One region of the Bradyrhizobium sp. ISRA436 genome, then DNA from elsewhere that is predicted to be linked to it. Evidence: riboswitches for the same ligand, from Rfam matches in the RefSeq annotation. Region 1 holds a riboswitch; each other region holds the start of a gene.
The links. A riboswitch is a leader RNA that binds a small molecule or an ion and turns the genes downstream of it on or off. The one in region 1 is predicted to bind cobalamin.
Positions count from the first base shown of each region.

Region 2: it holds a riboswitch for cobalamin, as region 1 does, so the genes downstream of both, MTX23_RS35510 (TonB-dependent receptor) here and MTX23_RS24850 (HoxN/HupN/NixA family nickel/cobalt transporter) in region 1, are expected to answer to the same signal.
Region 3: it holds a riboswitch for cobalamin, as region 1 does, so the genes downstream of both, metE (5-methyltetrahydropteroyltriglutamate--homocysteine S-methyltransferase) here and MTX23_RS24850 (HoxN/HupN/NixA family nickel/cobalt transporter) in region 1, are expected to answer to the same signal.
Region 4: it holds a riboswitch for cobalamin, as region 1 does, so the genes downstream of both, MTX23_RS03070 (TonB-dependent receptor) here and MTX23_RS24850 (HoxN/HupN/NixA family nickel/cobalt transporter) in region 1, are expected to answer to the same signal.

Region 1 is NZ_CP094519.1:5,283,855-5,291,318, reverse strand. Features, by position in the region: gene MTX23_RS24870 (plasmid pRiA4b ORF-3 family protein) at 1-357, shown strand, start outside; gene MTX23_RS24865 (DUF4337 domain-containing protein) at 705-1,250, opposite strand; gene MTX23_RS24860 (mechanosensitive ion channel family protein) at 1,265-1,876, opposite strand; gene MTX23_RS24855 (hypothetical protein) at 2,405-3,142, shown strand; cobalamin riboswitch at 3,296-3,509, shown strand; gene MTX23_RS24850 (HoxN/HupN/NixA family nickel/cobalt transporter) at 3,549-4,709, shown strand; gene MTX23_RS24845 (UPF0149 family protein) at 4,867-5,454, opposite strand; partial or broken gene MTX23_RS24840 (IS66 family transposase) at 5,484-6,932, opposite strand; gene tnpB (IS66 family insertion sequence element accessory protein TnpB) at 6,976-7,335, opposite strand; gene MTX23_RS24830 (transposase) at 7,332-7,464, opposite strand, start outside.
Region 2 is NZ_CP094520.1:128,615-136,078, reverse strand. Features, by position in the region: gene MTX23_RS35510 (TonB-dependent receptor) at 1-2,105, opposite strand, end outside; cobalamin riboswitch at 2,379-2,579, opposite strand; gene MTX23_RS35505 (hypothetical protein) at 3,151-3,405, shown strand; gene exbB (tonB-system energizer ExbB) at 3,693-4,508, shown strand; gene exbD (TonB system transport protein ExbD) at 4,513-4,938, shown strand; gene MTX23_RS35490 (energy transducer TonB) at 4,935-5,684, shown strand; gene MTX23_RS35485 (TonB-dependent receptor) at 5,709-7,464, opposite strand, start outside.
Region 3 is NZ_CP094519.1:6,199,122-6,206,585, forward strand. Features, by position in the region: gene MTX23_RS28835 (GDP-L-fucose synthase) at 1-74, shown strand, start outside; gene metE (5-methyltetrahydropteroyltriglutamate--homocysteine S-methyltransferase) at 615-2,948, opposite strand; cobalamin riboswitch at 3,050-3,250, opposite strand; gene MTX23_RS28845 (MFS transporter) at 3,959-5,101, opposite strand; gene MTX23_RS28850 (nodulate formation efficiency C protein) at 5,441-6,286, opposite strand.
Region 4 is NZ_CP094519.1:666,235-673,698, reverse strand. Features, by position in the region: gene MTX23_RS03095 (DsrE family protein) at 1-193, shown strand, start outside; gene MTX23_RS03090 (MBL fold metallo-hydrolase) at 384-1,424, shown strand; gene MTX23_RS03085 (ABC transporter substrate-binding protein) at 1,446-2,237, opposite strand; gene MTX23_RS03080 (ABC transporter ATP-binding protein) at 2,489-3,262, opposite strand; gene MTX23_RS03075 (iron ABC transporter permease) at 3,259-4,281, opposite strand; cobalamin riboswitch at 4,414-4,540, shown strand; partial or broken gene MTX23_RS03070 (TonB-dependent receptor) at 4,535-4,774, shown strand; gene MTX23_RS03065 (hypothetical protein) at 4,883-5,044, shown strand; gene MTX23_RS03060 (hypothetical protein) at 5,154-6,440, opposite strand; gene MTX23_RS03055 (MFS transporter) at 6,612-7,464, shown strand, end outside.

The DNA.
Region 1 (7,464 bases):
TCCGATATCGTTCGCGAAACCGGCGCCAAGACGATCCATTATCTCTATGACCTTGGCGACAGCTGGGATCATGTGATCAAGCTCGAAAAGTGGTTCGACAACACGTCGACGGACGGTCTTCCATTCTTGCTCGATGCCGCCGGTCGTTGTCCTCCGGAAGACGTCGGCGGTGCGCCAGGCTATGCCGAATACCTCGATGCCATCGGCGACCCCGCCCATCCGGAGCACGAACAAATGCGCCTCTGGGGTCCGGAGCAGTTTGATCCCAACGTTGTCGACCGGAAGGCGATCGAGGCCGCCGTCAACGCTTTGTCCGACGAATGGAAGCCGCGGCGTCGCGTCACGCGGTCAAAATAGGCGTCAAGCGCCAATCGAAAGGGCCGCAGCGCCACGCTTACCGTTCATTCTGTACGGGGATCAATTCGGGATCGTCGAGCGCGCCATCGCCAAGGCGACCAAGCCGCACGACCCGGACAATCCCAACCGATCGCCGCAAGGCAATGCGCTCGCCGCGATCTGCGCCGAATATCTAGGGCGCGTCGCATAAATCGAGTTTGATTGGTGCGGCTTACTGATGTCCGCTATGCCCCGATACCGACCAAGTACCGCAATGCGCCGAAATGACGCGAATGGCCACGAATAGACTCACGCACTGCAGCGATCTCAGCAGAAACTTCAGCGGCGCAAGAACAAGGCGGTCTTTTTCAGTGGCTTGCGATAGCTGATATCCAAAACCCGATGCCGCTCAGGGCTCCCAATCCTGCGATTGCAAACAGCCATGCCTGTCGAGTTAATGCGGTCACAGAAGCGACGCTAATTGCGATTTGAAACAGGGCGAGCGCAAGAAACAAGCTTTGCCGTGGCTCCCGTAGGGCCGCACTCTTTGCGTCCGCCGCCTTGACCTGCTCCTCAAGCCCGTTGGCCCTCTGCTGAATCTCATCCTTCTGCTGAGCATATTTCGCGAGTTTTTCGTCATAGCCCGGATGGCTTTGTGGAGGTGTCAATTCCTTAGCCAATTCCATCAGGTGCGACTTGGTGCTGACCGCTTGGTAGTAGGCCCATTGATTGGAAGCATCGGTCTTTTTCAACACCGCCTGGTTCTTATCAAGGATCGCTTCGTTTGCGATATGACTGGCCTCGTGGCCTACGATGCCGCCCATAGTCGCAACGATTGCGGTGAAGATTGCAACCCACTTGCCGAGCGGATGATCCCCGGCGGGAATATGCGGAACGTCCAGCTCATCACCCATTTGTCTGCACCGACTCATTGTCTGGTGGCATCGTCCATCTCGGGAGCGAGAGGAGCAGAGCCGGCATGCTTGCGCGGACCATCCGTCGAAGCCACGGCACGACCGCTCACTCTAAACATCTTCTGAAAGAAGAGGTTATTTGGAATCTGCAGCACACTTCCGCTCTCTTCGCGTAGTGTCGTGAACACCAGATTCCGCTCGGTAACCCGTCCCTTCAAATTCTCAGGAAGAATCTCGACGGTCTGGCCGAAATGAAACGGCCGCCAGAGCAAAAGAAAGAAGCTGGCGGTAAAATTGCTGACCATCGCCCAGGTGGCAAGGAAGCCCACGCCAATAACCGTTATGACGCTGACCAGAACCGCCCAGATACCACCAAGTCCGACACCCCAAACGTTGAGAACGGCAAACGCGGTTAGGATCCAGAGAACGACAACGACGATGCGGTTGATGATAAGATTGGTCTCATTGGTCAGCTCTATGCGACCCTGGAGATATGACAGCCACCGCTGAAGAAGCCGGCTGAGGACAAGAACGATGATTGCAGCCGCAATCAGGATCACGACGGTCCCGGCGACGGTCACGATATTGATGTTATGGTGATCAAGCCATTCGGCGACCTGGGTCATGGCTAAGGTCAACCAGTCATTTGGAGCAAGACACACGATCGACCCTATTAGAACGCGAATATCGCCTTGCGAGTTCCGACTAACTACTAGGGAGGACCGAGCCGTTTCCAGCGACGTCCGCGCGGTCCGGGAGCCGGCCGCGTTGTTGTCGAAGGAAATGGGGGAGCGCTTCAAAGGTATCGTGAGATTCGAGTCGTTTGTCCGAGGGCGGCGCCTGCTACAGGAGCCGCGCCTGAGGGGCTTCAGCAGCCCCCCAGCGCACTTACGCATTAGACTCCGCTACGGGAGTGGTCGCGGTTTCGGGACGGAGTGGTTGCCCTTATTCTGTCCCGCAGATCGAAAACTACGGTCCGGGTCAAAACGTCCCGTCTCGGGAAGGGACGCTTGTGGCGCAAACCGGACGTTCGGCCGCTTCCGCATGTCTCACTGAGCATTGGCGCCTCCGCGACGGGCCGTTGTGGGTTGATGTACCGCCGCAACCCCCGAACCGGAGTCTCGAATCATGCGCTACGAACTCAGTGACTAACCATGGGACAGGCTAGGGACATCCCCGTCGCGCCGATCGCGAAAAAAGAGGCCGACGCGCTGATCATCCGGCTGCACTACAGCCACAAGGCCGTCAACAATGCGTTCCTCGCGCTCGGCGTTTTTATCGGCGGGCGGCTTGAAGGCGCGATGACATTCGGCCCGTCGATAGACAAGGGCAACATTCTCGGGCTGGTGCGCGATACTGCTTGGAATGGCTTTCTCGAATTGAACCGGCTGGCGTTCTCGGAAGCGCTGCCCCGCAACAGCGAAAGCCGCGCGCTCTCGATCGCGCTGCGGATGATCAAAAAGCATTATCCGCACATCGAGTGGGTGATCTCGTTCGCCGATGGATGCCAGTGCGGCGACGGGACGATCTATCGCGCGGCCGGCTTCACGCTCACGGGGATCAAGCAGAACAAAAGCCTGCTGCGACTGCCCGACGGCTCGGTGACGCACAAAATGACGCAAGTCACCGGCAAGAACCGCGCAAAGCATTTTGCGAAAACCGGCGGCTCATGGTCCGGCCAGGGCGAACCGCTCGACGGCTATCAGATGCGCTATATCTATTTCCTGAAGCCCGAGGCGCGGGCGCGGCTCAACTGCAAAGAAATTCCGTATTCGCAAATCGAGCGGCGCGGCACGCGCATGCATCGCGGAATTGCGCGTGGCAAGCAGGCGACGGCCGACGACCAATTGGCACAGCGGCGCGGCAGCGGCGACCGCCACGCTCCAGTTTGAGTAACATTGTCGGGTCTTGGAAGAGTAGCAGAATCATGTGCTCGTTCCGAGCCTTACCGGTTGTAACACAAAGCTGAAATCGGGTCGTGCCCTACGTATCCGTATCTACAAAACGGAAGGCTTCCGGCTGTATTGACAACTCCGAAGTTAGCGTGATGATCGGGCAGTTCAGGTTCGTTGGTCGAGAGACCAGCGACATGGGAATGCGGTGAGGTATCGCAAACGCGAAGCCAAATCCGCAGCTGCGCCCGCAACTGTAGGCGGTTAGCTCTTTTCCAGGAAGCCACTGAGCCTCTTAGCCCGGGAAGGCGGAAAACCGAGCGACGACCCGCAAGTCAGGAGACCGGCCTGAACAGTCATCCATCCGGCGTGCGGTGCGCGCGCTAGGGGCGGTTCTCGCGCTGTGATGACGATTGTTCGGTTTGTCTCGCAGATGGAGGGCCGCATTGGCTTTCAGCTTATTCATCCCGTTAAATTTTGGCGCGCCTCGGGATCAGGTGAAGGCTGCGTCATGCTGACGTATCTGAAATTCGCTATCGACGACAGATCAGTCGTCTCTCGATCAAGAATTGTCGCTCTCTACGCCTTTTTGCTGACATTCAATGTTCTGGCCGTTACATGGGCCGTAGTTGCTTTCTCAGACCGTCCAACGCTGCTAGGGACCGCTGTACTCGCCTATGTCCTCGGCCTTCGACACGCCGTAGATGCCGATCACATCGCGACAATCGACAATGTAGTCCGCAAGTTGATGCAGGAAGGAAAGCACCCGCTCGCGGTGGGCTTGTTTTTCTCGCTCGGGCACTCGCTCTCGATTGCACTAGCTGTCGCGGCGATTGCCGCCGCCGCATTTGCGCTGCAAGGCCAGTTCCAGCAATTCAAGTCCGTCGGTAGCATCATCGGGACCGCCGCATCCGCATTCTTCCTGCTCTCGGTCGGCGCTATCAATCTCGTGATCCTGCGTGGCGTCTGGCAGAATTTTCAGCGGGCACGACGCGGTGGCGATGCGCACGGTGAAGAAATCGACCTGTTCTTGTCGGGCACGGGCTTCATGTCTCGAATTCTTCGGCCCCTGTTCCGCATGGTAACGGCAAGCTGGCAGATGCTGGCAGTGGGTCTATTGTTCGGACTAGGCTTCGACACGGCGACTGAAATCAGCCTCTTCACTGTGGCCGCCGGCCAAGCAACTGGCGGACTGAGCTTCGGCAATGTGATGGTTTTTCCTGCGTTGTTTACAGCGGGCATGACGCTCGTTGATACAACCGACAGCGTCTTGATGGTGGGTGCCTACGGCTGGGCCTTTCTCAATCCGGTCAGAAAGCTCTGGTACAACCTTACTATCACTGCCATCTCTGTCGTGGTCGCGCTCCTGATTGGAGGGGTCGAGGCCCTAGGGCTGATTGCAAGCAAATTCCAACTAGAGGGGGAATTCTGGGTTGCAGTTTCCGATATTAGCGAAAGCCTTGCTAACTTCGGGTATCTGGTTGTCGGCTTGTTTCTGGCGAGCTGGGCTTTGTCCTTTGGGATTTATCGTTGGCTGGGGCTCGAGAAGGAGACTGCATCGGATTGAGCGTCATTTCCGCTTCGAGCCGCTCCGACTGCGGCTAAGCTGCTTAGGCCTTTGAGTGCGGCATGTGACGCAGCAGCCATAGCTCCACGGCCGCGATCACAGCGATGATGAGCCCGATGACAAAGGTAACCGGTATGAGCTCCCACGTCCGCGATGATTAGCGGTTGCGTGCGTAGCGGATGGGCATCCAGTGCTGGCGCAGCGCCTCGACGACGGCTGGGATATCGAGGTGGGCGTTACGGAGGAAATCCTCGGTTTCGCGACCGCTTCGTAGCGGTCCGAGCAGCGGACGGGCCTGATCGTCGCGACAATACAGCAGGATGGGCAGCAGCAGGCCGTGATTGACGTTGTTGACGTCGAGCAACGGCGCCCACGCCGACAGTCTGAGCCGCATCGCGGCATAGAAACCCTGGCACCAGGGATGCGCATCGATGTTGCCGCTGGGGTCGCACCGGTGCATCGGCTCGAACCGATCGGGGGCAGTGAGAGGGTGTTGCTGATGTCGTTGTGGCGCAGCGCGACGGCGGAGATCGCGGCGAACTCCGGCGTGCCGCCATGGTTGAAAGCGTCGGCATCGATCGCGAGCAGCGGGCAGATCCAATCGAGCGGGCATCGACACCGGTCCGGCTACGATCGCGGCGGTATAGCCGTCGAGCATGGGAATGCTGGTGGCGGCAGGATGGCGATCGACGCGATCCTGGAGACATCGCTCGAGCTCCGCAAGCGACATCGCGGCTGACGCCATCGACGATGCTGCCTTATGGCGACGTGGGCTCATGCCGCTGCCTGCGGTGTGTGCCGGCGCGCCGCCTTCCAGTTCCAGGCGAGCAGCTCGTGCAGTTGATGGCTCTTGGTTCGCCCGGACACGATGCGCTCCAGCACATCGGTCAGGTCGGCCTGCGGGTCGAGCTAATGGAGTTTTGCCGTGTTCACGAGCGACGCCAGGATCGCCCAGCTCTCGGCGCCGCCTTCGCTGCCGCTGAACAATGAGTTGCGTCTTCCCATCGCAATCGGGCGCATGGAACGCTCGACTGTGTTGCTGTCAGCCTCGACACGGCCGTCGCGGAGAAACAGCGTCAACCCGTCCCAGTGATTGAGTGCGTAGTTGATGGCCTCCGCCAGCTTCGATTGGGAGAAGAGCTGGCCGAGCATTGCGGTCAGGCGCGTCCCGAGCGCCTCCATCAATGGAGCGGACCTGGTGCGGCGGGTGGCCAGCCGCTGCTCGGCACTGCTGCCACGGATCTCTGCTTCGATGATCGCGCCGCCATGATCGCGGGCGAGCGCTTTGTAGGCGGCATAACCGTCGACCTGCAGAATGCCGGAAAAGCCCATCAACTGTCTGGCGATCTCCGCCGTGCCGCGGCCGTCGGCGAATACGTAGGCCACCGCCGGCGGCGAGGGACCGCCCCATGGCCGGTCATCCATGGCATGCGCCCAGAACTGGCAGATGCGCGGGCGATGTCGTCCGGGATCGAGCACCGGCATCGGCGTCTCGTCGCAGAACAGGCGCGGCGCGGCCTGGATCGTGCGCAGCTGGAGCGCATAGAGGCTCCTGAGCCACCAGGCCGCACGCTTCACCCAGCCGGCGAGCGTCGCCCGGTCGAGATGGACACCCTGGCCGGCCAGAATTTGCACCTGTCGGTACAGCGGCAGATACCAGGCGAACTTCGAGACTACCACGTGGCTCACGAGTGCGGTCGAAGCCATGCCGCTCTCGATCAGGCGCGGCAGCACCTTCGCTGGATCACACCATCGGTGCAGCGGCGGCAGCCGTATTTGGGACGAACCGTCCGCAGCACCCGCAGGATCGCCGGGATGATGTCCAGCACCTCGCTGACGTCCTCGCCGATCTTGTGAAGCTGGCCCTGGCAACACGGGCGCGGTCGCCTCCGGCTCCAGCACCTGCTCGCAGCGCGGCAGGTGCTTTGGAAGTGCGCCGATGTTGCGGCGCGCCTTCTTCCGCAGTGGCTTGCCGGGCGGCTTTGCCGCAGCTGCATCGTCGTTGGCAGCTGCAGGCGGCGTGACGTCGGTCTCAAGATCGCCAAGCTCAAGCGCGAGCTGCTCGGCCACGAGCGCGGCAAGCCGCTCCGAGCGCTTCCCGAAGATCATGTCCTTGAACGTCTGCATTGCTACGCGCAGCGTCTCGTTCTCAGCGTCAAGCGCGAGCACCGTCTCGGTCAGAGCTGCCGGATCGGTCGGGAGAGCGTCGGGGCGAATCGCGATGACCAGACGATACATCCGTGCGACCCATGCTCCAGTGAAATCCTCACTTCTCAGCCGACAATGGCCGGCGCTTCACAGGCTTGGGCGACACACGCGTCCACTCGAGCCCGTCGAGTAGCATCGCACGCTGCGTCGCACTGAGATGCACAACGCCGTCGCGGATCGGCGGCCAGGTGAAACGCCCCTGGTGCAACCACTTCGTTACCAACACCATGCCGCTGCCGTCCCACGCCAGAAGCTTCACTCTGTCCATGCGCTTGCTGCGGAACACAAAGACGTCGCCGCAATATGGGTTCGCGCGCAGTGCTTCGCTCACCAGCGCCGACGGCGTATGCACCGACTTACGAAAGTCGACCGGCTGGGCCGCCAGCACCACCTTGAGGTCTGACCGTAGAGCAATCACCGGATCCCTCGAAGCGCCGATAGCACCACCGAAAGCGTCGCCAGTTCCACCCGCGGCTCGACCCGGATGCGCGCCCCGTTCACCTCGATCTCAACCACTCCACAGACCTTCGCCGGCGGCGTGGCAATC
Region 2 (7,464 bases), on a different replicon from region 1:
TTGAGGGACAATTCCGCCGTGCGCGGCATCCCCAACAACCATTGCCCGGCATAAGGCGCCGAGGTCGCATAGACAGTGTCGAACAGGTTATAGAGTCGGAAGGCGACGGTGGTCCGCGCATCCGGCTTCCAGCGTACCCCGCCATTGACGACTGCATAGCCGGGACGCCGGAGGGTATTGGCGTCGTCCGAAAAGGTCGGGCCGACGATCTGAACGCCGCCATAGATGGACCAGTCGGGGGCGAAGTCCCAGGTGACCCAGACGTTCGATACCTGCTCCGGCACGTTCTTGGGAATATTGCCGGCGTAGCTGACGATCTTGCCGCTCACCATCTGGCTGAAATTGTCGTATCTTGCCTGCAGCAGCGCGAGATTGGCGTCGACCCGCCAGCCGTCATTCAGGGCAAGACCGATCGAGGCCTCGACCCCGCGCGACGAATGCTGGCCGACCTGCAATGCGAGACCGGCAGGATTGCTGGAGTTGGGGACCAGAAGATTGTTCTTGACGATCTGATAGCCGGCCAGCGCCCACTCGCCGCGACCGCCCCAGAACGATTGCTTGACCCCGGCTTCGATTTGTTTGCCGGTGGCGAGCTGGAAAGTCTTCTGACTGGCGGCCAACGAAATCAGGTTTGTGACGGGATCGACGGCCGTCGCATATTGCCCGTAAAACGCCAGGTTTGGGATCGGCGTGTACACCGCGCCCGTGCGCCAGCTTGTGCCAGACAGCGAGGTGTCGAAACTGTTCGCAGGTGTTTTGTAGTCGGTGCGGTCGACCTCTGGCCGGTCAAACCGCACACCGCTCACGAGGGACAGTTTGTCGGTTAGCGACAGTCGGTCTTCGGCGAACAGCGCGTATTGATTGGCAATAGCATTGTAACCAGGAGTGGTCGGCGTCGTCGTGGCAGAAAAATAGCCGAGGTCGACGGCATCGACGCTGACCGAGGATGTTCCGCCGTAGGGCGAATTGTTGGTGTGAGTGAAGGCGATCCTGTTTATATCGAAACCAGCGACGAACTCGTTGGCAAGGCCGAGCACACGGCCGCGAAACGTCGCGTCCATCCGGTTGCCGGCCTGCTCCTGGTCATGGAAGATGTTGATATAGTTGGTACGCGTGATGAGTTGGGTCGAGGGATTCCACGCATAGCTCTCGACGTTACGCCAGTGCCGATGGCTGGTCAGGTAGTAAAGCGTGTCATGGACCGTAACGCCGTCCGCGACGTTCCATTCGGTCTTGAACTGGGTCCAGTTGTCCTCATAGTGAATCGCGCTGTCGAGGACGTTGTAATTCTTGAACCGCAGCGCATCGTTGATGCTGCCATTGATCAGCGGCGTTCCGAAATAGCGCGACGGACTTCGATTGCCGTAGTCCTCGGACAGAGTGAATGCGAGATTGTCGGCGGCCTGCACCCGGACCGCTGCGGAGATCGCCAGATTGGATGTCTTGTCACGATCGACCCAGCCGTCTGACATGTTGCCAGTCGCCGCGAGGCGATAGGATACGTTGGGATTGATCGCGCCGCCGCTGTCCACTGCAACGCGTCGCGTCATGTTGCTGTCGAGCGAGGCTTCGGCATCGTTGTAGGTCGTTGCGATCGGCTTCTTCGGGATCACATTGATGATGCCGCCGATGGCACCTTCGCCATAGAGCACCGAGGCTGGCCCGCGCATCACCTCGATGCGCTCCGCCGACCAGGTATCAAACGGAAACGTCACGGTTCCGGCGCCGACATATAGGCGCGTGCCATCGTACAGCGTCATCACCGAATTGCTGCCGGCGAAACCGCGGGTACTGAAGGATAGACCGCCGTTGCCGGGGGCGGGGCTCGCGGTAAAGCCCGCTGCGTTCTGGGCCACCGCATCGGTGACGTTATGCTGGCCGCGATCCTCGATGGTCTGGGACGTAATCGTCTCAACGCTGGCAGGTGTCTGCAGCGGCGTGAGGTTCAGGCGGCTCCCGCTGGTGTTCTGGTGATCTAGCTTCAGCGTCGAAGGCGAGCCGTCCGAGGCTGCGGCCGTCGGTGCTGCGCGAGGCGTTGCCGCGGGCCTTGACTGCGATCGTGAGGCCGTGGCTGAACGCTTGCCATCGGGATGGGCGGGCCTCACCGCAGGTTTTTGGGGCGGACTGACCGTAACCGGCGGCAGGGTTTGAACCGACTGGGCTTGTTGTGCCTTGGCAGGGCAAATCCCGAGCGGCAGAGCTGGAAGAAGGAAGCTGTGAGCGAGCAGGCCGGCGCGCAGCCGCCTTGGCATAATGGGAAACACGAGTAGACCTCGGCATGACGTAGTGGCACGTCACAGCGAACAAGGTCTTACCTGGACGTAGTCGGACCTACGCAAGGTGAAAGCAATGTCTGTACTCCCCGACCGACATTTTCGCGTGTGACCACGGCTGACGGCAGGTCTCCTGGCTCGCGGGTCCTAACCTTGCGTCGCCTTCCCAGGACCGAGTGTCCCAGTGGCCTATGACGAAAGATTCGCCGCTTACAGTTGCGGGGGCAGCTGCGGCATGAGGGGAAAATCCCCGCACCGCATTCCCTTTTGATCCCCGTGAGGGGAACCGTCGGTCGTCACTTAGAGGTTCGCGAGGTGCGGAGTCAATCCCCTCTCTGACAGGCCTGTAGTTGATTGCACAGACCCACCGAGCGGAATAGTTGGTACGAATCGGACAAACATCAGCCAGGCGCGGGTAACGGATGAAAACTCCGCGGGTAAATACGCGACAAGAACGTTCCTTCGAAGTTTTTCACCATCAAACTGCAAATCTATTTGCGTCGAATTCTCGCCCCGCGCCGAGGATTTCCTGCATCCTGTTTCATCCGGACGATCACGGGTCGTGATCTTGCAGCATGCTGTTGATGAGGACGTACAGGAGCACAGCCGCGTCGAGTGCCGTGTCCATCGACGCCCCATAGCAAGAGAAGCTTCGTAAGACGAGTGAGGACAGTACCCGTCCTTATCAATATCGCACGAGATTCTCGCGTGCGCACAACTCTTTCGCGCATCGGTCATACTCGCGCTAACCATTAGCTGATTTAAGATTGTCGCAATCGACTGCTCTGTGCAGCCCACGTCCATCCTTTACAGCGAATTAAGCTGAACTGGATTTGATACCGCCCGGGCTGGAAGCCTGGGTCTCGGGGGATGTGTGATGGGTGCTGCCAAGAAGCAAGCCGTGGAATCAAATACGAGGATGTTCGAGGACGTGCCGGTCCTGCGGCGCAAATGGCAGGCTGCGCTCAAGCCCGGCGAAAATCTTCCCCGCTATGAAGACGTGCTGCTGGGCGGCCTCGGGCGCCTCGCCGATCACATGGTGCTGCTGAAGAGCGACAACGACGCTTTCGCCGTCTCACGTACCGGCCGCTATGCACAGAAATGGATCGGCGACGACCGTTGGGACATTTGACATCAGCCTTCGGAGGGCAGGCTTGTATGCCGCCAATTGCGGAATACGTTTTTCGACGAGTCGAAGGCCCCGTGTCGTGCCTCCCCGCAACCAAGTTTGCACATCACCGGTCCTGTTAAAATGGCCCGCATCGCGCCAAGCGCCGCAATCCTCGTTGTGATCTTAGCATTTGCAGCAAGATGTAGCGTATGCTACATGCCGGAGCATAAGCGTAATCGCAATAGGGGAAGGCCGATTCGATGCAGTTGTGTACAAGCCCGCGCCGTGGCGCTCGTTCCACTGTGCCGATGAGGGTGCCTCGGACCGGTGCCGTTGGCCTGTCGGTCTTCTTGCATTGTTTGGCCGGGTTCGCGGGACCTGCCTTCGCACAAGGTTCGTCCGAAGGCGCGGCAATCGCAAGCGCCATCCTGCCTCGTGACCTCAGTCCCTGGGGTATGTTCGTGCAGGCCGACCTTATCGTGAAGGCCGTCATGGTCGGACTTGCGTTTGCCACTCTTGTGACCTGCACGGTCTGGCTGTCCAAGACGATTGAGCTGTTCAATGCACGCCGAAACGTGAGACGCGCGCTGCGTGAGCTCGCGGCGGCCAGGAGCGTCGAAGAGGCGGTGCGGACAGTGCCCGCGGGGCCGGTGGCGCGCCTGCTCGATGGCGCCGTCGCAGAGTTGAAGCTCAGCACCGATCGTATGGATAGGGATGGGATCAAGGCCCGCATCCTGTCGCGACTGCAGCAGATCGAGGCCGCCGCCGGCCGGCGCATCGCGTTCGGCACGGGCGTGCTGGCGACCATCGGTGCGACCGGGCCCTTCGTCGGCCTGTTTGGCACGGTCTGGGGCATCATGAACAGCTTCATAGGCATCTCGAAATCGCAGACCACCAATCTCGCGGTGGTGGCGCCCGGAATCGCCGAGGCGTTGCTAGCGACCGCGCTCGGGCTCGTCGCGGCGATTCCGGCGGTGGTGATCTACAATCTTTTCGCCCGCCAGACCGCTGCCTACCGGGCGCTGCTCGGTGACGGGGTTGCGGAGATCGCGCGGCTCGCAGGCCGCGATCTCGATAGTGGCACGATTATCGTGCCACGACCGCACCTCGCGGCCGCGGAGTGATCCGGTGGCGGTCAATCTCAGCCAGTCCGGCACCGAGCTCGCCGAGGTCAATGACATCAACGTGACGCCGTTCATCGACGTCATTCTCGTGTTGCTCATCATCTTCATGGTGGCGGCGCCGCTTACCACCGTCGATGTCGCCGTGGACCTGCCGGCCTCGAACGCGCAGCCGCATCCGCGTCCGGACAAGCCGGTGTATCTCACGGTGAGGCCCGATCTCTCGCTGTCGGTCGGCGAGGCGACGGTGAGCCGCGCCGTGCTCACCGCGGCACTCGATGCCGCAACCCAGGGCCAGAAGGACAGCCGGATCTTCCTGCGCGCCGACAAGACGGTTCCCTACGGCGAGGTCATGCAAGTCATGAATGGACTGCGGACGGCCGGCTACCTGAAAGTGGCGCTGGTCGGCGTGGAGCAGTCGGCCGCGCCGTGACGGATCTTGCGGAAGACGTCTCGGATCTGAGGCGCTGGACATTCTCCGGCCTTGTCGTGATCACGCTGTACGGCGGTCTCGCGGCATCCCTAGTGGCATGGCGCGAGCCCGAGTATCTTGAGCCGGCCGAACCCTCCGGCGCGGTCGTGGTGGATCTTGCACCAGTGTCGGCCGCGCCCTTGACGACGCCCACGGACGTTGCGCCCGGTCCCGAGCAGACGCTTGCCGAGGCCCGGCCAGAGGCGAAGCCCGACACGCCGGTGCCGGACGACACGCCGGAGCTACCGCCGGCCCAGAATCCCGACGCCGCCGTCGATGCGCCAACCAAGGCCCAGCCCGAAGCCGTGCCCGAGCAGCAGGCTGCAGCCGCTACCACGGCCCCGGCTGCGGTTGCAGACCGCGTCGCGCCGGTGGCCGCCGCGCCTACGCAGGGACGGCCCGACCGCAAGGCCGAGCAGGCGATCGTCACTTGGCGTTCGCAGATCCTCGCGGCTATTGAGCGCAACAAGCGCTATCCGGAAGCCGCACGTTCCCGGCACGAACAGGGGATCACGCAGGTCCGGTTCATGCTGGACCGCAAGGGGCTGGTCAGCGATGCGCAGGTCACACAAAGCTCCGGCTCGAGTGCCCTCGACGGCGAAGCCATCGCCTTGCTGCAGCGTGCGCAGCCGTTTCCTGCGCCGCCCGATACGTTCGCAGGCCAATCGGTGGCGGTGAAACTGCCGATCCGCTTCACGGTCAAATAGCAGCGGTCGAGCGCGACAGAGCTGTCAATTCGTCGCGAAGACACGATCGCCGGCACCGAAGCGGTAGTTGACGCCGACGCGCACGGCATCGGTCCTGACCCGCGCGTCGGTATCCACCAACGTCACCGCGCTGTCGGGCAAGGTCGGCGTCGCGCGGAACGCTCCGAGATCGGAGTGCTGGTAGTCGATCGTTGCGGTCCAGTTGCCGGTCAACCTGGTTTCGATGCCGGCGCCGACGGCCCAGCCAAAGCGGAATCGGTCCACGCTGTAAGGTGTCGTGAAGCCGACGCCGGCAGCGGTCGTGCCCGACACTGATCCGGAAGCCGTGACCGTGCCGAAGGGAACGCCGGCTGAGACATAGGCGAGGGTCTCCGGGGTGACCGCCACGCCGATGCGGCCACGCACGGTTGCGAGCCAGTCGAACCGATAGGAAAGATCGGCCGACATCGGCGCGTCGAGCGGGGCCAGCGCCGGATTGCAGACCGCGCCCGGGCACGTGGTCGCCGAGCTGCCGCGTTGGTTTCCGTAAGTGAAATTGCCCTCGATGCCTGCGACCATACGGCCCGCAGTCCAGTCGTAGCCGGCCTGGATGCCGATGCCCGCATGATCGAGGCTTGCGACCGATGTGTTGCCGAACAGCGGCGTCTCTGTCGCGGTTTCGATGAAGCCGGCATGGGTCTTTGCCGTACCCCAGGCGTAGCCGACATGGCCGCCGCCATAGAAGCCGCCCCAGCTCCACGCCGGCGCGGGCGCCGCCTTGGTGAAGAAGGCCATCGCGTCCTGCCCGCGCACCGCGCCGATCGGGGCATCGGCCGGCGCGTTGGCCCCGTACTTCACGTTGAGGAACAGCTTGAAGGTTCTGCCGGGCAGCAGGATCTCGTCCTTGTGGAATTGCACGGAGTTGCGGATGTTAGCGTTCAGCAGATTGTCGCCGATCAGGCCCGTTGCAACTTCGACCGGCCCCCAAGCCGACGTCCGCCATCGCTGCCGGTGCTCAATCTGAAGCTTGAGCAGGTCGTAGCCGTCGGTCGGCGTATCGAACTCTGCAAAGTTGTTTTGCCTGAACGCATGCAGGTAGTGCAGCCTCGTGGACCAATTGTCGTTGTGCCAGTAGATGCCGCCACCGGCGCGCATCGGCGGAATGCGCGGCACGTTGGTGCCGTCGGTGAAGGTTGCCTGCACGACGTCGAACTGTCCCTCCACGCCGAAGATGCCGCCCGCGAGCGGCGACACATCCCACTGCCAGGTCAATTCGCCGCCGCGGAAGATCGCATCGTCCTGTGAATAGGCGACCTGGATGTAATCGCCGCTGCTGGCGGGCGCGCAGGTCGAAAAATCCGCGTCGCAGAAATTGCCGGTCGCCCGGCCGTAGATGAAGTTGCTGTAGCGCGTGTAGTAGAGATTGGCGTCGAACCGAATATCGCCGCGCGTGCGCCTCAGGCCGACTTCCACGGTGTTGGCGGTCTCGAGCGTCAGATCGGGATTGCCGATCTTGAAGGTCTTCTCGGAATCGTCGGGCCCGCTGGCAAACAGCTCGAGCGCGCGCGGAGCCCGCTGGATCCGCTGCAGCGTGAGGCTGGCCTGAAGGTAGGACGGCAGATCCTTGATCGTTGCGAAGCTGATGCTTGTCGGCAGGAAGCTTGATCGGGATGGTGCGCTGGCAGGTTCGTTCGGCGGCGGCAGGTAGCTTGACGGAAATTCGAATGACGTGCCGGACACATCGACGTATTCGAGGCGGCCGGCGAGCTGCGTCCGCAGCGCATCGGTCAGTTTCAGCTCG
Region 3 (7,464 bases), 920 kb from region 1:
CCACCTCGCTCAAGGACGGCATCAGGCTCGCGTATCGAGCGTATCTCGACGACAGTAACGCACGGCGAGAGTAAGCCCACTCGTGCCGGACACGCAGGGATGAAGCAGAGCAATCGAGCGCCGCAATCAGTCGGTTGCGATTCTACTCCCGATCGGGACGCCGATTTGGCAGCCGGACCAGGCTGCAAGCTTTTCGAATTCGAAAGCGCGAACGCTTGACGATTGATTCTGAGCATTCGCGCGAAATCGTGAGACGGGGTTGCCCGATGGCATCATGGCGACGATGCGCCTCACCGAAAGGACAGAGTAGGACGCGCCCACTCTATGCCCGCAGCCTGTCGCTCTCCTCGATGCAGGCTTTCGCCGAAGCTTCAGTACCGCCGCCACGCAATTTGTTGCCCATCCGACCAGGCAAAGCGAAATACCACGGGTCCTGGGGTGTGCCGGCCTTTCGCAGACCGGCGTGTGATCGACTCCGGAACGGTCTTTTCGCCATATCCCGCCGACTAGCGGGATATTCACGCAATTGGACCGCCCGCCTTTCAGCGCAGTGCATTTGTCCGAGTCGGCATTCACCATCGACGACGGCGTTCGGGCCGACGATCTTCATGCAATCAGCAGGCTGCTCGTAACTCGCGGGCGGCTGCGACCATATTGACCAAGGCGGGAAGCACCTCCTCCCATCTTCGGGTTTTTAGGCCGCAATCTGGATTGATCCAGAGCTGCGAATCGGACAATCGCTGCCTGGCCAGCGTTATGAGATCTTTCATTTCGTCCTTGCCGGGAACGCGTGGCGAATGGATATCGTAGACACCCGGCCCGATTTCGTTCGGATATTTGTAGTTCTTGAAGGCGTCGAGCAATTCCATCTTCGAGCGCGACGTCTCGATCGAAATGACGTCTGCGTCCATCGCCGCAATCGCATCGATGATATCGTTGAATTCGGAATAGCACATGTGCGTATGAATCTGAGTTTCGTCGGCAGCACCGGACGAACAGATGCGAAAGCTATCCACGGCCCAATCGAGATAACTCCTCCATTGTGATTTGCGTAACGGCAACCCTTCGCGCAACGCGGCCTCGTCTATCTGGATTATTGTCGCTCCCGCCTCCTCAAGGTCGAGCACCTCATCGCGGATCGCAACCGCAAGCTGGCGGCAGGCATCGCTTCGCCGAATATCGTCACGGACAAAAGACCAGTTCAGAATCGTCACCGGTCCAGTCAACATTGCCTTCATTGGCTTGTTGGTCAGCGACTGCGCGTATCGCCACCATTCGACCGTCATCGGCTTCGACCGCGAGACATCCCCAAACAGAATTGGTGGACGGACGTAGCGCGAGCCATACGACTGAACCCAACCGTGCTTGGTGAAGGCGAATCCGGAAAGCTGCTCGCCGAAATACTGCACCATGTCATTGCGCTCGAACTCACCATGCACGAGAACATCGAGCCCGATATTCTCCTGCCATAGCACCGCACGCGCCGTTTCCTCTCTGAGAAACTGCTCGTACTGCGCGTTGCTCAACCCTCCTTTGGCATGGCAAGCGCGGGCATTGCGAACTTCCGCGGTTTGCGGAAACGATCCAATGGTCGTCGTGGGAAATGTCGGCAAGGCAAACCGCGCGCGCTGGGCCTCGGCGCGCTTTGCGAAAGGACTGCAACGGTAGCGCTTGGTTTGGTCGATCGCAGCCATGCGCGCAGCGACGTCCGCATTGTGGATCTTGGGCGATTGCTCGCGTGCAAGTGCCGCGTTTTTTGATGCCGCGAGCACATCGGCCACGCCGGCACGATCGCCAGCAAGCGCCCTTCCTAGGGTCGCTAGTTCCTTAATTTTCTGAACCGAGAAAGCCAGCCAGCTCTTTACATCGGAATCGAGATCGGTTTCGAGCCCCAGGTCGATTGGAACATGGAGCAGCGAACATGAGGGGGCGATCTGGACGCGATCAGTGCCGAGTTTTGCCACGGTGGGCGCCAGCTGATCGACCAGCGCTGAAAGGTTGGAGCGCCAAACGTTGCGCCCATCGACGACCCCCAGTGAGAGAACGAGATCGTTGCGAATCCCAGCGACGATCGCGTTCAGCGGGTCTGCCCCCCTTACCAAGTCGACGTGGAGCCCGGAAACCGGCAAAGCCAAGGCCGTATCGAGATTACCGCCGATGGTCCCAAAGTAGGTCGCCAGCATGATTTTAAGAGCAGGTATCTCCCTAGCAAAATAGGTATAGGTACGAAGCAAGGCTTTGCGGGATATTTCGTCGAGGTCCAAGACCAGACAGGGCTCATCGAGCTGAACCCATTCTGCGCCGCGCGCGACCAGCTCACGAAGAACGTCGACATAGACCGGCAGCAGTCGATCCAACAGCGACAATGGATTGAATGAAGGATCTGCGCTCTTGCCAAGCTTCAGGAAGGTCACTGGGCCAATCAGCACGGGACGCGTCTGGTAACCAAGCCCCTTTGCCTCCTCATATTCCTCAATCGGCTTTCGAGAAGAAAGCCTGAAGATCTGCCCCTTGTGAAATTCAGGGACCATATAGTGGTAATTGGTGTCGAACCACTTCGTCATCTCCTGCGCAGGCGCGCCCTGTGCAGGATTGGAGTGAGGGCAACTCGCATCGAGTTCACCGTTCGGCGCACCGCGCGCCATAGCGAAGTAGGTGTAGAGCGGTACAGGACCTGTGGTGCAAGCGTAAACATCCGGAATGGCGCCCACCATCACACTGGTGTCGAGCACATGATCGTAAAGCGAGAAATCATTCGACGGAATGACGGTCGCGCCGAGCGATTTCTGCCGCGCCCAGTTAGCAGTGCGCAGTCCAGCTGCCGCTTCAAGCAGCTGCGCTTCGGTGGACTTCCCGGTCCAGTAGCTTTCGAGCGCGAATTTGAGTTCACGGCGCGGACCGATGCGTGGCGTACCAAGTGTAGCAACGGGAAGTGAAAGGACGGACATAGCTCTAACCCCTGGTTTGGGGCAGAGGTCATGGCGATTGCGTGCAGGAAAAGCCGCCGAAGCGGCAATTGCTTGGCGCACCACCGGGACACCCCGCCCGCGGACGAATATGTTGTCGGGGCAGGTCTCCTGGCTTGCGGGTCATCGCTGCTGTCCGGCCTTCCCGAAACCAAGCGGTTTCAGTGACTTTATTGGACAGCGGCTCGCCGCTTACAGTTGCGGGGGCAGCGCCGGCATTCGACCGGCTTCCCTCTTAGCTCCGGATCAGTGCGCTCCGGAGAACCTCGACGAAAATCAGTTATCCGAACAAGCAGCGTTCCGTCAACCTCTTGGCACGGCATCCTTCTGCGGCTCCGCTCAACAAGTCTGTAGGTGTGGCTCCATCGCGACGATCGCGATCTAAAGCCCCCTTTGCGCGATGAGTGTGCCGGGCAGTGCTCGCTTCGAACTCGGCCCTGGTCTCTGCACGCGCGAGTACATCGGGGTCGCATTTTGCCTGCAGCCGATGGCACGCGACAGATCGGCTTCGACCGAGCTACCAGTCGGTAGCCTTTACTAGCATCTTCGACATGTGAATCTCTCGACAACTTAGCAAGATCCGCCTTGCGGGACCGTCACCCTTGGAAGCTGTGGGTCAAATCAGCTTGCCCATCCCGGGCAAAGTGGTTCGAGCGGCTGGGCCGGTAAGCAGCTCCCGGTAACGTATCTATCCCGTCGGCCGTGTGCGCCGAGACGTGCGAATATGCTCTGGAAGGCATGGAAGATCTCGGCACTATCAATCAATCTCGCTTTTGCCGTGCTGGGCGCCCCCATCGATGTCGAACGGACCAGCACTGCGTTTGCTATGTATTTCAGGCCGCTGGACCAACGGCCATTCTGCGACAGTGCTTCTTGGCCATAACCGTTCTCTTTCGCAGCGTCCTCGCTATGTTGCTACCCCCGAGTGGCGGTGATGGGTGCCAACCGTGCGCAACCGCTTGGCAGAAGGCCTACATGTCCTTCTCCAACAATCAGCGAGGGTTGGCCGTCACAGTCCGGGCCGACAGCGTGACGATGCACATGAGTGCTCCTAGTATCGCGAGAGCAAAAGGCAGCCCAGCCATGTGTGCAACGAGCCCGGCGCCAGCTGGACCGACGAGGATACCGGCGTAACCCGCCGTCGTGACGGCTGCGATCGCCAAACCTGCCGGCATCACCTTCTGCTTGCCAGCACGGCGGCATAACACCGGCACGATATTCGATGCACCCAATCCGATAAGCAGCAAACCCGCCATGGCAATCGCAGCCACCGGCGCGGCCAGCAGGGCCACAAAACCGATCATGATCGGCACAGGTCCGAACATCAGTGTGGCGCGGTCTCCGATTCTGATCACGAGGGCATCTCCGGCGAGACGGCCTGCGGTCATCGCGATGGAAAACAACATATAACCGAACCCGCCATGCTCTTGCGCCACAAGACCTCTGTCAATGAGAAATAAGGCGCTCCAGTCGATCATCGCGCCTTCGACAAGGAAGGTGATGGCCGCAAGCACCGCTATCAGCAATACGCTGCGATGAGGCAAGACAAGCAGTGGCTCTGACGGCGTGCGACGTGTCGCAAGCAACCGCGGCCATGCCGACAAAATCGCAACTATCATTAGCGCCGAACAAGCCAGCGTCGAAGCAAACGAGTCAATCCGCAGCGAGAGCAAGGCTGTCAGGGCGCCAGCGCCCGACAATTCGCCGATGCTGAACTGTGCGTGAAAGGTGGACATCAATGGGCGGCCGGCTGCTCGCTCTACTTCGGCCGCTTGAACGTTCATGGCTACATTGATTGAGCCGAGTGAAGCGCCAAAGGCAAGCAGCACCGCCCCGAGTTTCAGAGGTGTACTGGCGATAGCGAGCCATGGCAGGGTCAGCGCAAGACCAAGTCCACCTACAAGAATAGTGCGCCTGGTGCCGTAGCGCGCCCCCGACAAGGCGGTCAAAGGCATGGCGAAGAGGGACCCCATGCCGAGGCAGAGCAGCAGCAGACCAAGCACGCGATGATCGACCGCAAGGCGCTCCTTGGCGAGCGGCACCAGAGGCACCCAGGCCGAGAAGCCGAATCCGGAGACAAAAAATATGAGTCGCGTCGCGAGCAGGCCGGCCGGCGGATCGGCAGACGGTTTCACGGGGCACTCCGCAGAGAACGCACGTTACGAGTACGGCGCGCCGGCGTTTGCCGGCGCATGCCTGCACACGGTGGGCAGCCCGACGACGATGTCGTCGCGGAACATGCTTCCGTTACTGCAAGTCCAGTGCCATTGCGAAATTAACGCGACGTTCCTGGTGCAAACTTTCGGATGAGCCTATTTCTCGCGACTGCTTGCTATTGCGGGCTGCGGCACCCTCGGACCCACGACGAGTTTGGAGAAGTGTTGTCGTAAATCTCTCAAACCCAACACGGCACCTCCGGCTCAGATGCAGCATCGCTTCGTCGTAGAGCCCCATTGTAAACTCGACGCATTGTCTCAAGGGGCTGCGCCGCGAAGCTGCCTTCCGCGGTCATTCTGCAAGGTCTTCTTGGCCGGTTCTAGTGCTTCCTGTTCTTCTGGATCTGCATGATCGAACCAAGAGCCTGGGGGATAGGTTGCGATGCGCTTGGCAAAAAACGACTGCGGCTCCCAGGTTTTTCCCTCGGCCTTCTCAAAAATGATGACGCCGCCACGAGTGAAGTACCGAGGTCCTGGAATATTGCAGTTCACCACAATCAGGGCGCGCCATAGGCCGCTCTGTGTGGCCTCTTTTTCATCAACTTTCTGCAGGTAATCCACCTGGATCGGATCGCCGATAGTGCAGCGGCCGTGTCGCAGAAGATCGCCCAACCTGCCCTGAGCAGTCATCACAAAGTTGAAGTTGATGGGGTTATGCAGAAAATGGAGATTCACCGCCTTTTCGCCGTTTGCGATTTCACTGGAGATCAGAGAGAGTGCGAACGCCTTCCAGCCCAATTCTATCGGCTTGGCATATGGCGAAACGACTTTTAACGCGCCGTCGGGCGCAGCCTGCCAGATAATGGCATATTCGGCGGCTTTATCGTCGCGATGTTTACTCCACGAAAAGAAGGCATATTCGCTCCCATCGTTCGATTGAGCGACTCCCCACCTTCTCGGGACGAAGTGCGCGACCTTCGCGACCTTGGAAATGATTTGCTCGATAGTGTCACCGTCTTGCGATCGCCAGGTTGACTTGACCTTGTCGACAAGGATGCTGTCCTCCGCTCTGACATCGCTGATCGCGACGACTACGGCACCTGGGCAAATCAACAAGAGGTCGAGACAGAGCCAAAGCATGCACCTTCTGGTCATTTTCGTCATCTTCGTCATCGCGACTGGTCAGCGCCGACGCTTGAGCGGAGCGCTAGATTAGACTCATTTTTTTTGCTGCAGCTCTGGTCCCGCCGGGCCAACGCGACCTGTTGAGAGTCTCGAGAGAAGCGAGGTGCTGGCAATCTAGAACAACTGTATGCCAGAAAGCATCCAATGCACCTACCAGGAATGGTTGGGTGCGCTCACTCGAATCCTTCAGTACAGTCCAACCGTGAAGCGGTCGTGGGAAAGATACTGAAGAATACTAACGTCGTTACAGATTGTTGAAGGTGATTGATTTGCAAGCACTCGGCGCGCTGATCGGAATGCTTCCACTCGCAGCGTGGTCGATGTGATGATCAGGCAATATCCGTCGGCCGAAATTCGCGGGCACGGAGTCCAACTTGGTCTGACCGCCCGAACAAGGTCGTACGCGTGGGACTCATATTCCGTTTGTTCGCTCGGACGGCAGATTTAGGGTGAGGGTCGGCTTCGACGCCGGGCTCGGACGGCAGAACGTTCATATACCAGCACGACGGATTGCGCGCTGACGTTACCAGACGTACGATCAACCAGCTATTTCGAACAGGTGATTGCTCTGGCTTATTGTCCATTGCATTTGCCGAGCGATCCCCGGCGCTGACACCTCAGGTCAGATCGGCAGCCGCAACGAAATTTCAGTGCTCATGAACGTCTTCTCAGGTGTCAGTACCAGCATATCGACGACGGTCATGGACCCTGGGCGATCATATAGATACTTTACGTGCCAAAGCGAGCCGACGTCAGGGGAGACGACGAAATCGCGAGAGTCTAACGCTCTGGCGATCATTCGGACCGCGTCGCTATTCCGCATTGATAGAGAGAAAACCGCGTCCATAAGAACGGCTAGACTCATTCCGTCAGCAAGGAGTGCGCGAGCAATATCGTCGCCGTGAACTTGCCGGAGCGCTGAGATGACTACCGCGACAGCCTCTGGGTCCTTCACTCTGCGCTGCCCTATTGAATCGCCACATAATGCTGAGGACAGAGCCGTGCCGCGAGGATTGCGCCGCCGGTCCTACAGGGGGCTGAGACTACAGTTGCACCCCATCGGGCACACGATCTGCAACGATCCGGAGTGACCGCCCTCCTGGAGTATGCACATCGCTGGCACGCTCCGGGATGAGTGGCAACGTCAGGTATGACTC
Region 4 (7,464 bases), 2.9 Mb from region 1:
TCGCATCAAGCGGCTGAAGGACCTGGTGTTTCCGGGCAAGATCCAGTTCTCCGCGTGCAACAATACCAAGCATGCGATGGAGAAGGCCGAGGGCCACGCCATCTCGGTGGTCCCGGACGCCACCATCGTACCGTCAGGCGTGGTCCATCTGATGGAATTGCAGGAGCAGGGCTGGAGCTACGTCAGGCCCTAACGCCCCCTCAAAACCTCCATAAGCCCCGTTATCCTGAGGAGCCGCATAGCGGCGTCTCGAAGGACGCACGGCCCGTTGCGCGGGGATGACGGCAATGGACCATCCCAGGGGGATGGATTTGCTTTGAGCAGACCACGTCTATGGAATAATATCCTCCCCAAGACTCGGTCCGAAGAATAGGTCAGCCGCCATGATCTTTCGCCAGCTGTTCGACAGCGCGTCCGGCACCTACAGCTATCTGCTCGCCAGCCGCGCCGGCGGCGAGGCGCTGATCCTCGATCCTGTGCTGGAGAAAGCGGACCGTTACTGCAAGCTGCTGCAGGAGCTCGACCTGCGGCTGGTCAAGGCCGTCGATACCCACCTGCACGCCGACCACGTCACCGGTCTCGCCGAGCTGCGCGACCGTACCCAGTGCATCACCATCATGGGCGAGCAGAGCAAGGCTGACGTGGTGTCGATGCGCGTCTCCGACGGCGACAAGGTAACGATCGAGGGCCTTTGCCTCGAGGCGATGTATACGCCCGGCCACACCGACGATTCCTACAGCTATTTGATGGGCGACCGCGTCTTCACCGGCGATACGCTGTTGATCCGCGGCACCGGCCGCACCGATTTCCAGAACGGCAGCGCGCGGGAGCAATACGACTCGATCTTCAACCGCCTGTTGAAGCTGCCCGACGAGACGATGGTGTTCCCTGCCCACGACTACAAGGGCGACACCGTCTCCACCATCGGCGAGGAGAAGCGCTACAATCCCCGCCTGCAGGTGAAGTCGGTCGACGACTATGTCGAGTTGATGAACAACCTCCATCTGCCGAATCCCAAGATGATGGACGTCGCGGTGCCTGCCAACATGCATGTCGGCCTGCACCAGGACGAGCTCGCCAAGCAGGGGCTTGCACTGACCGCGCGCGACGCCATCGCGAGCCTCGGCCGGCCCGATATCTTGCTGGTCGATCTGCGCGAGAATGGCGAGCGAGCCAAGCACGGCACGCTCCCCGGCGCGATGCACGCGCCCTACCCCGGCATCTGCGAGAGCCTGCAGCCCGGCGGCATGCTGCGCGAGGTCGCGGCCGCAACCGGCCGCCGCGTCGTGTTCTTCTGCGCCTTCGGCGAACGCTCGGCGATGGCGGTGGCCGCCGCAAAGAAAGCGGGATTAGCGAACACCGCCCACATCGAAGGCGGCATCGACGCCTGGAAGAAGGCCGGCGGTCCGGTAATGCCCGGGTGATTTCGTAGCCCGGATGCAGGGTCAACGCGTCACCCGCTTCAGTTCCGCCGTCAGCCGGTCCAGTGCGTCGGCGAGCATCACGCCGCCGCACACGGTGAGCCGCTCGGGCAGCACGATGCGCTTGTTCGGGGGGTAGAAGCGTTCCAGCGCGGGATGCAGCAGGAAGGCGCGGCCCTCGTCCTCGGCGCGATCGCCGGCTTCCGACACCAGAATGAAATCCGGCCGCAGCTTCACGATCGCCTCCAGCGAGGCAAATCCGCCGGCCTCGAGGCCGAGCTCGCCGGCGGCATTGACCAGGCCGACTTCGGCCAACAATGAGCTGACCAGGCTGTTCTTGCCGGACACCCAGCCACGCCGCTCCAGCGGCAGCACACGATAATGATGAGCGGTGACCGCGCCCCGCGCGCGGGCGATTGCAGCATCGAGGCGTGCGATCTCGGCGCTGGCGCGATCCGCATGCTGCACGACATCGCCCATCTGGCGGATCTGCGCTTTCACCTCGTCGAGCGTGCGCGGCACCGAGAATTCGACAAGGTGAAGTCCATTGGCCTTCAGCAGGTCGCGCGTCTCGCGCTTGTCGAACTGGCTGACGACGACAACATCCGGCTTCAGCACCAGCACGTCCTCGGCCCCGCCGGACAGGACAGGATAGCGCCGCGCCTCGTCGGCCGCCCAGGATTGCCAGGCATCGCGAGCGAACGGGCTGAGCCCGAGGATCTGATCCGGATCGGCCAGCGACAGCACGAGCTGGTCGCTGCAGACATTCATCGAGACGATGCGCGGTCCGGCGGCGAGCGAGGTGCTGGCCGACATCATCCAAGCCAGAGCGGCAAACGTCAGCGCACAAAGGAATGAGCAAAGCTGGCGGCCACGACGGGGCTGCGCCCCCTCTCCCGCTTGCGGGGCGCGACGAGCAAAGCTCGCGCGGAGAGGGCTGGGGTGGGGGTATCGCCGCGAATCGTATTGTGGAGAAAGCCCCCACCCGCATCGTATCTGACGATACGATGCGACCTCCCCCGCAAGCGGGAGAGGTGAAACGAGCTCGCGGAAACTCCGTCGCGGCATCACACGTCCGCCCACGGCACGATCACCGCCTCGCGCTGATACTCGGCGCGATAGGCGCTGATCCGAAACACTTCGGCCATCACCGCTTCCGATAGCGCTTCGGTCGGCGCGCCCTGCGATGCCAATCGTCCCTCCGACAGCACCAGCACGTGATCCGCAAAGCGCGCGGCAAGGCCGAGATCGTGGGTTACGACGACAACGAGCACGCCTGTCTTGGCGACGCTGCGCAGCCTCTGCATCACGTCGACCTGATGGCGCGGATCGAGCGACGCCGTCGGTTCGTCGGCGAGAATCACGGGCGCCTCCACCGCAAGCACGCGGGCCAGCGCGACCCGGCTGCGCTCGCCACCGGAGAGTTCGGTGACGCGGCGGTCGCTGAACGCGGTGACGTCGACCGCCTGCATCGCCCGCAGCACCGCCTCCATGTCGTCAGGCGACAGCCGGGCGGGATCAGTCGCGCCGTGCGGATAGCGGCCGAGCGCGACGATGTCGCGCACCGGCAGCGGCCAATGCACCATGTGCCCCTGCGGCAGATAGGCAAAGCGCTTGGCGCGCTCGCGCAAGGACAGCGACGACAGCACATCGCCACCGATCCTGATGTCGCCGCGGGAGGGGATCAACCCGGCCAACGCACGAAGCAGCGTGGTCTTGCCCGCGCCGTTCGGACCAACCAGAGCCACCAGATGACCCGATGCAAGCGATAGCGAGATGTCGTGCAGCACTTTTCGGCGGCCGAGCGAGGCGTTGAGATCGGTTGCGGACAGCAGCGTCACGCCACGCCTCCGCCGAGCGCGCGGCGTTCGCGCATGATCAGATAGAGGAAGAACGGCACGCCGATGATCGAGGTCAGCACGCCGACCTTGATGTCGGAGGTCGAAGGGATGATGCGCACCGCGATATCGGCCGCCAGCAGCAGCGCCGAGCCGGTGAGCGCGCTCGGCACCAGGAGCCGCGCCGGATCGTGACCGATCACGGGCCGCATCAGATGCGGCGCGACCAGGCCGATGAAACCGATCGTCCCTGTCACGGCGACCGCACCGCCGACCCCGAGCGCGACACCCGAGATGACGAACAGCCGCAACCGCCCGACATCGACACCAAGGCTCTGCGCGGCCTCCTCGCCGAGCGTCAGCGTGCGGAAGCTGCTTCGCTGGCTGAGCAGGACGGCCGCGCCGGCCAGGATGAAGGGCAGCGCAATCGCGACATGCTGGAAACTGCGGTCCTCGAGCGAGCCGAGCAGCCAGAACGCGATCTCCAGCGCCACGAACGGATTGCTCGAGAGATTCATCACCAGCGCCGTCGCGGCACCTGCGAAGCTGGAGATCGCGAGACCCGAGAGGATCAGGATCAACAGTCCGGCGTTGCGTCCCGCGATCGCAAGCAGGGCGAACACCGAGCCGAACGCCGCGATGATCGCTGCGACCGGCAGCGCGTAGGAACGCACGTCGGCCAGCCCCAGCGCGATCACCAGCACCGCCCCGAACGCCGCCGCCTGTGGCGCGCCGAACAACGACGGCGAGGCCAGCGGATTGCGCAACAGCCCCTGCAGCGCCGCACCCGACAATCCCAGAATGCCGCCGATCGCAAACGCCAGTATGGTCCGCGGCAGACGGATCTCGCGCACGATCACCTGCGCCACGTCGCTGCCGCCGCCGAACAGCGCCTCGATCACCTTGAGCGGCGACAGCCGTACCGGCCCGATGCCGAGCGAGATCAGCACGAGCAGCACCACGAGCGCAGCGAGCGCCACGGTCGCGGCCAAGCGGCGCCGCGCCGCGACCTCGGTCGCCATGGCAAAATCCTGCACACTCATCGGATCAATGCTCTTACAGCGATCGCCGTGGCAGACAAGCGACACTCGGCGAAAACCGTGCCCGTCCAGCCGCAGCCCCACTCCCGCCGGCATTGACTTTAGTCTCCGGCCGAACCCTAGTGACCATGACGGTTCTTTCATGAGATGAAAAGGGAATGCGGTACGGGAAACTCCCCCAAGGCCGCGGCTGCCCCCGCAACTGTATGCGGTGAATCCTTCGTTACGCGCCTGCAGCTCCCGCACCATGGACAACGACTAGGCCAACACTCAGAGCCGCATTCCCGGCAACGCGACGGCCGACATCAAGCTCAGCGGGCAATACGACCGCTTCTTCTGGTCGGTCGGCGTGAACAACCTGTTCAACGCGCTCTACTACGACTACGCCATCGCCAGCTCGTTCACCGCGGGCCGCTTCTCGGCCTATCCGCTGCCGGGCCGGACCTACATGGTGCGGGCCGGCGCGACGTTCTGAGCCGTTGCAGGGCGGCGGGACGCATCCCGCCGCACCGTCTGCTCGCATTTCAAGCGCTTGCAAACTGGGATAGATTTTCCGGCACCATCGATTGCGCAGGGGAAATGTATGGGCAAAGCCGGAAAGAAGAGCAAGGGTCGCGGCAAGGCCAGCGAGCCGCCGAAAAAGCCTCCGCCGCCCCCAACGCCGCAGGACGACGAATATTATGAGGACGGCGACATCGCCACGCCGAAGCTCGATCGCTACGGCAATGACGACGAGCCGTTGTAGGCGCATGCCTATCCACGCCGTCGTCCTGGCGAAAGCCAGGACCATTACCACTGAAGCGAGTTGGAGGGCGAGCTACGGCCCCAGCCTGCTAACTAACTTTCAGCGGTGGTTATGGGCCCTGACCTTCGCCAGGACGACGCGTTGAAGCATCGCGCAAGAACCCCTCACTCTCGATTATCCGGATGCTCGCGGCGTCGAGCAGATGCGCGCCGAAGCCGCGCGATAGCGACGACGCGAGCTGCGGCGAGACCAGCAGCAGCGCGGCGGTGATCGCCAGCGGCACGGCGCCGGGCCAATCGAGCCGCACCGGCGTCAGTTCCTCGGTGCTGCCCCGATAGGGACCCTTGCCCGCGGCGATGCGGCCGCATTCCCCGATGATGTCGCGCCGCGTGCCGTCGCGTGACGCGCTGCCGAGCAGCGCCAGCATCGCAAGATGCGTCCGCACGCCGGCGCGGCTCTCGGCAAGCGGCTCTGGCGTCTCGCCGCGCGAGACCCGCAGCAGCAGATCGACGAGATCGGTGCCTGCGCGGTGCGCGTTCATCGGCTCGACCAGCCGCGGATTGCAGTCGATCAGCAGCGGGGTTGCGCTGTCGAGCGGCATGATGACGTCGACCGAGAGCGCCCCGTGCCAATTGAGATGCGCGCCGATCGTCTCGAGATAGCGGCGGATCGCCGGCCGGCTGACGCTCTCCTTGATCGCCTCGCCGCCGCCGACTCCGGCGGCAACCTGCCGATAGGCATGGAAGCCGAGCAACTCGCCGCGGCAAAACACCGACTGCGCCTTCTCGGTGGTACCGGTGACGAGGTCCTGCACCAATAGTTCTCCACCGATGTCCCCGCTTGTTTGGAGATCGTAGAGCGCGAGATTGAGATCGCCTGCGTCGCGCACGATCCACACGCCGCGGCTTGCAGTGCCGATCGACGTCTTGATCACCGATGGAAACCGGGTCGCCCCGCGCAGTTCGTCGAGCGAGGTGACGATCCGCGTCGGCGGCTGCGGCAGGCCGAGTTGATCGAGCAGGCGGCTGAAGCCCGCCTTGCTGTGCACCCCGCGGTAGCTGGCGAAATCCGGCAACGCGAGCCCAACGCGCGGCTTCAGCCGCGCCTCGCCCCGGGCGAACAGGAAGCCCTGCTCGTGGGTCGGCAGCAGCACGTCGAAATGTTGCGATGCCAACAAACTTTCGACGAAGCGCAGGAAGCCGCCCGGATCGGTGCGCAGGCCGGGACAATGGTGGAATTTGCGCACAAAGCGCGAATAGCGCGCCAGGCACCAGCGCGAGGGGTCGCAGACCTCGACGTGATGGCCGGCCGCACCCAGGATCGTGATCGCCTCGCGGCCAGAGGTGCTGGACCCCTCTGACACGAGCACCCGGAGCGGCTTTTTGGCGTCGATCATGTCCGATCATCGCCGCAATGCCGCACTTTGTCGCCGCCTTTAATGCCGCACGTGTCGATCCGGCACCCACCCCGGGGGCAGCCATGCAGCTGCGTTCATGGACAATTATCGGCCAATGTCTATTTTTCACTCCGCCCTGCCGGGCAGTGACGACATGGGGTTCTCTCCGAGATGGTCGATATTCTGGCCGCACAGCAACAAGCGAAGGCCGACAGCGCGCTCCGCACGCTGACGGGGATTTCCGTCGCGCATTGGGTCAGCCATTTCCATATCTTCGTGCTGCCGATGCTGTTCCCGTTCCTGAAACAGCAGCTCGGCGTCGGCTATGTGGAGCTCGGTTTTGCGCTGACGGTGTTCGCGGTGGTCTCTGGCCTCACCCAGGCGCCGATCGGCTACCTCGCCGACCATATCGGGGCGCGCAGGATCCTGCTGATCGGGCTGACCGTCGGCGGCTGTGCGTTGATCGGGCTCGGCCTGCACCTGAGCTATGCTTCGCTGATCGTCTGCGCGGTGCTGCTGGGGCTCGCCAACAGCGTCTACCATCCGGCCGACTACGCCATCCTCTCGGCGCATATGGACGCGGCGCGGATGGGCCGCGCCTTCTCGATCCATACCTTCGCCGGCTTCCTCGGCGGCGCGGTGGCGCCGGCGATCATCGCGGCGCTGGTCGCGTGGATCGGCGGGCTCGGCGCCCTGGTCGTGGCCGGCGCAGTCGGCCCGCTGGTGGCGCTGTTTCTGATCGTGCTCGGCATCCCCGATGCGGGCGCGAACAGGAGCAAGGCCAAGGACGCCACCGCGCCGAAGGCCAGCGTGATCACGCCGGCGCTCATCGTGCTCACGGCCTTCTTCACGCTGCTCAGCCTGTCGACATCGGGCATCAACAATTTCGGCGTGGTCGCGCTGATGGGCGGCTATGGCGCATCGTTCTCGACCGCCAACATCGCGCTGACCGCCTTCCTCGGCGCCAGCGCCGTGGGCGTGCTCGCCGGCGGCTATCTCGCCGACTGGACTCACCGCCACAGCC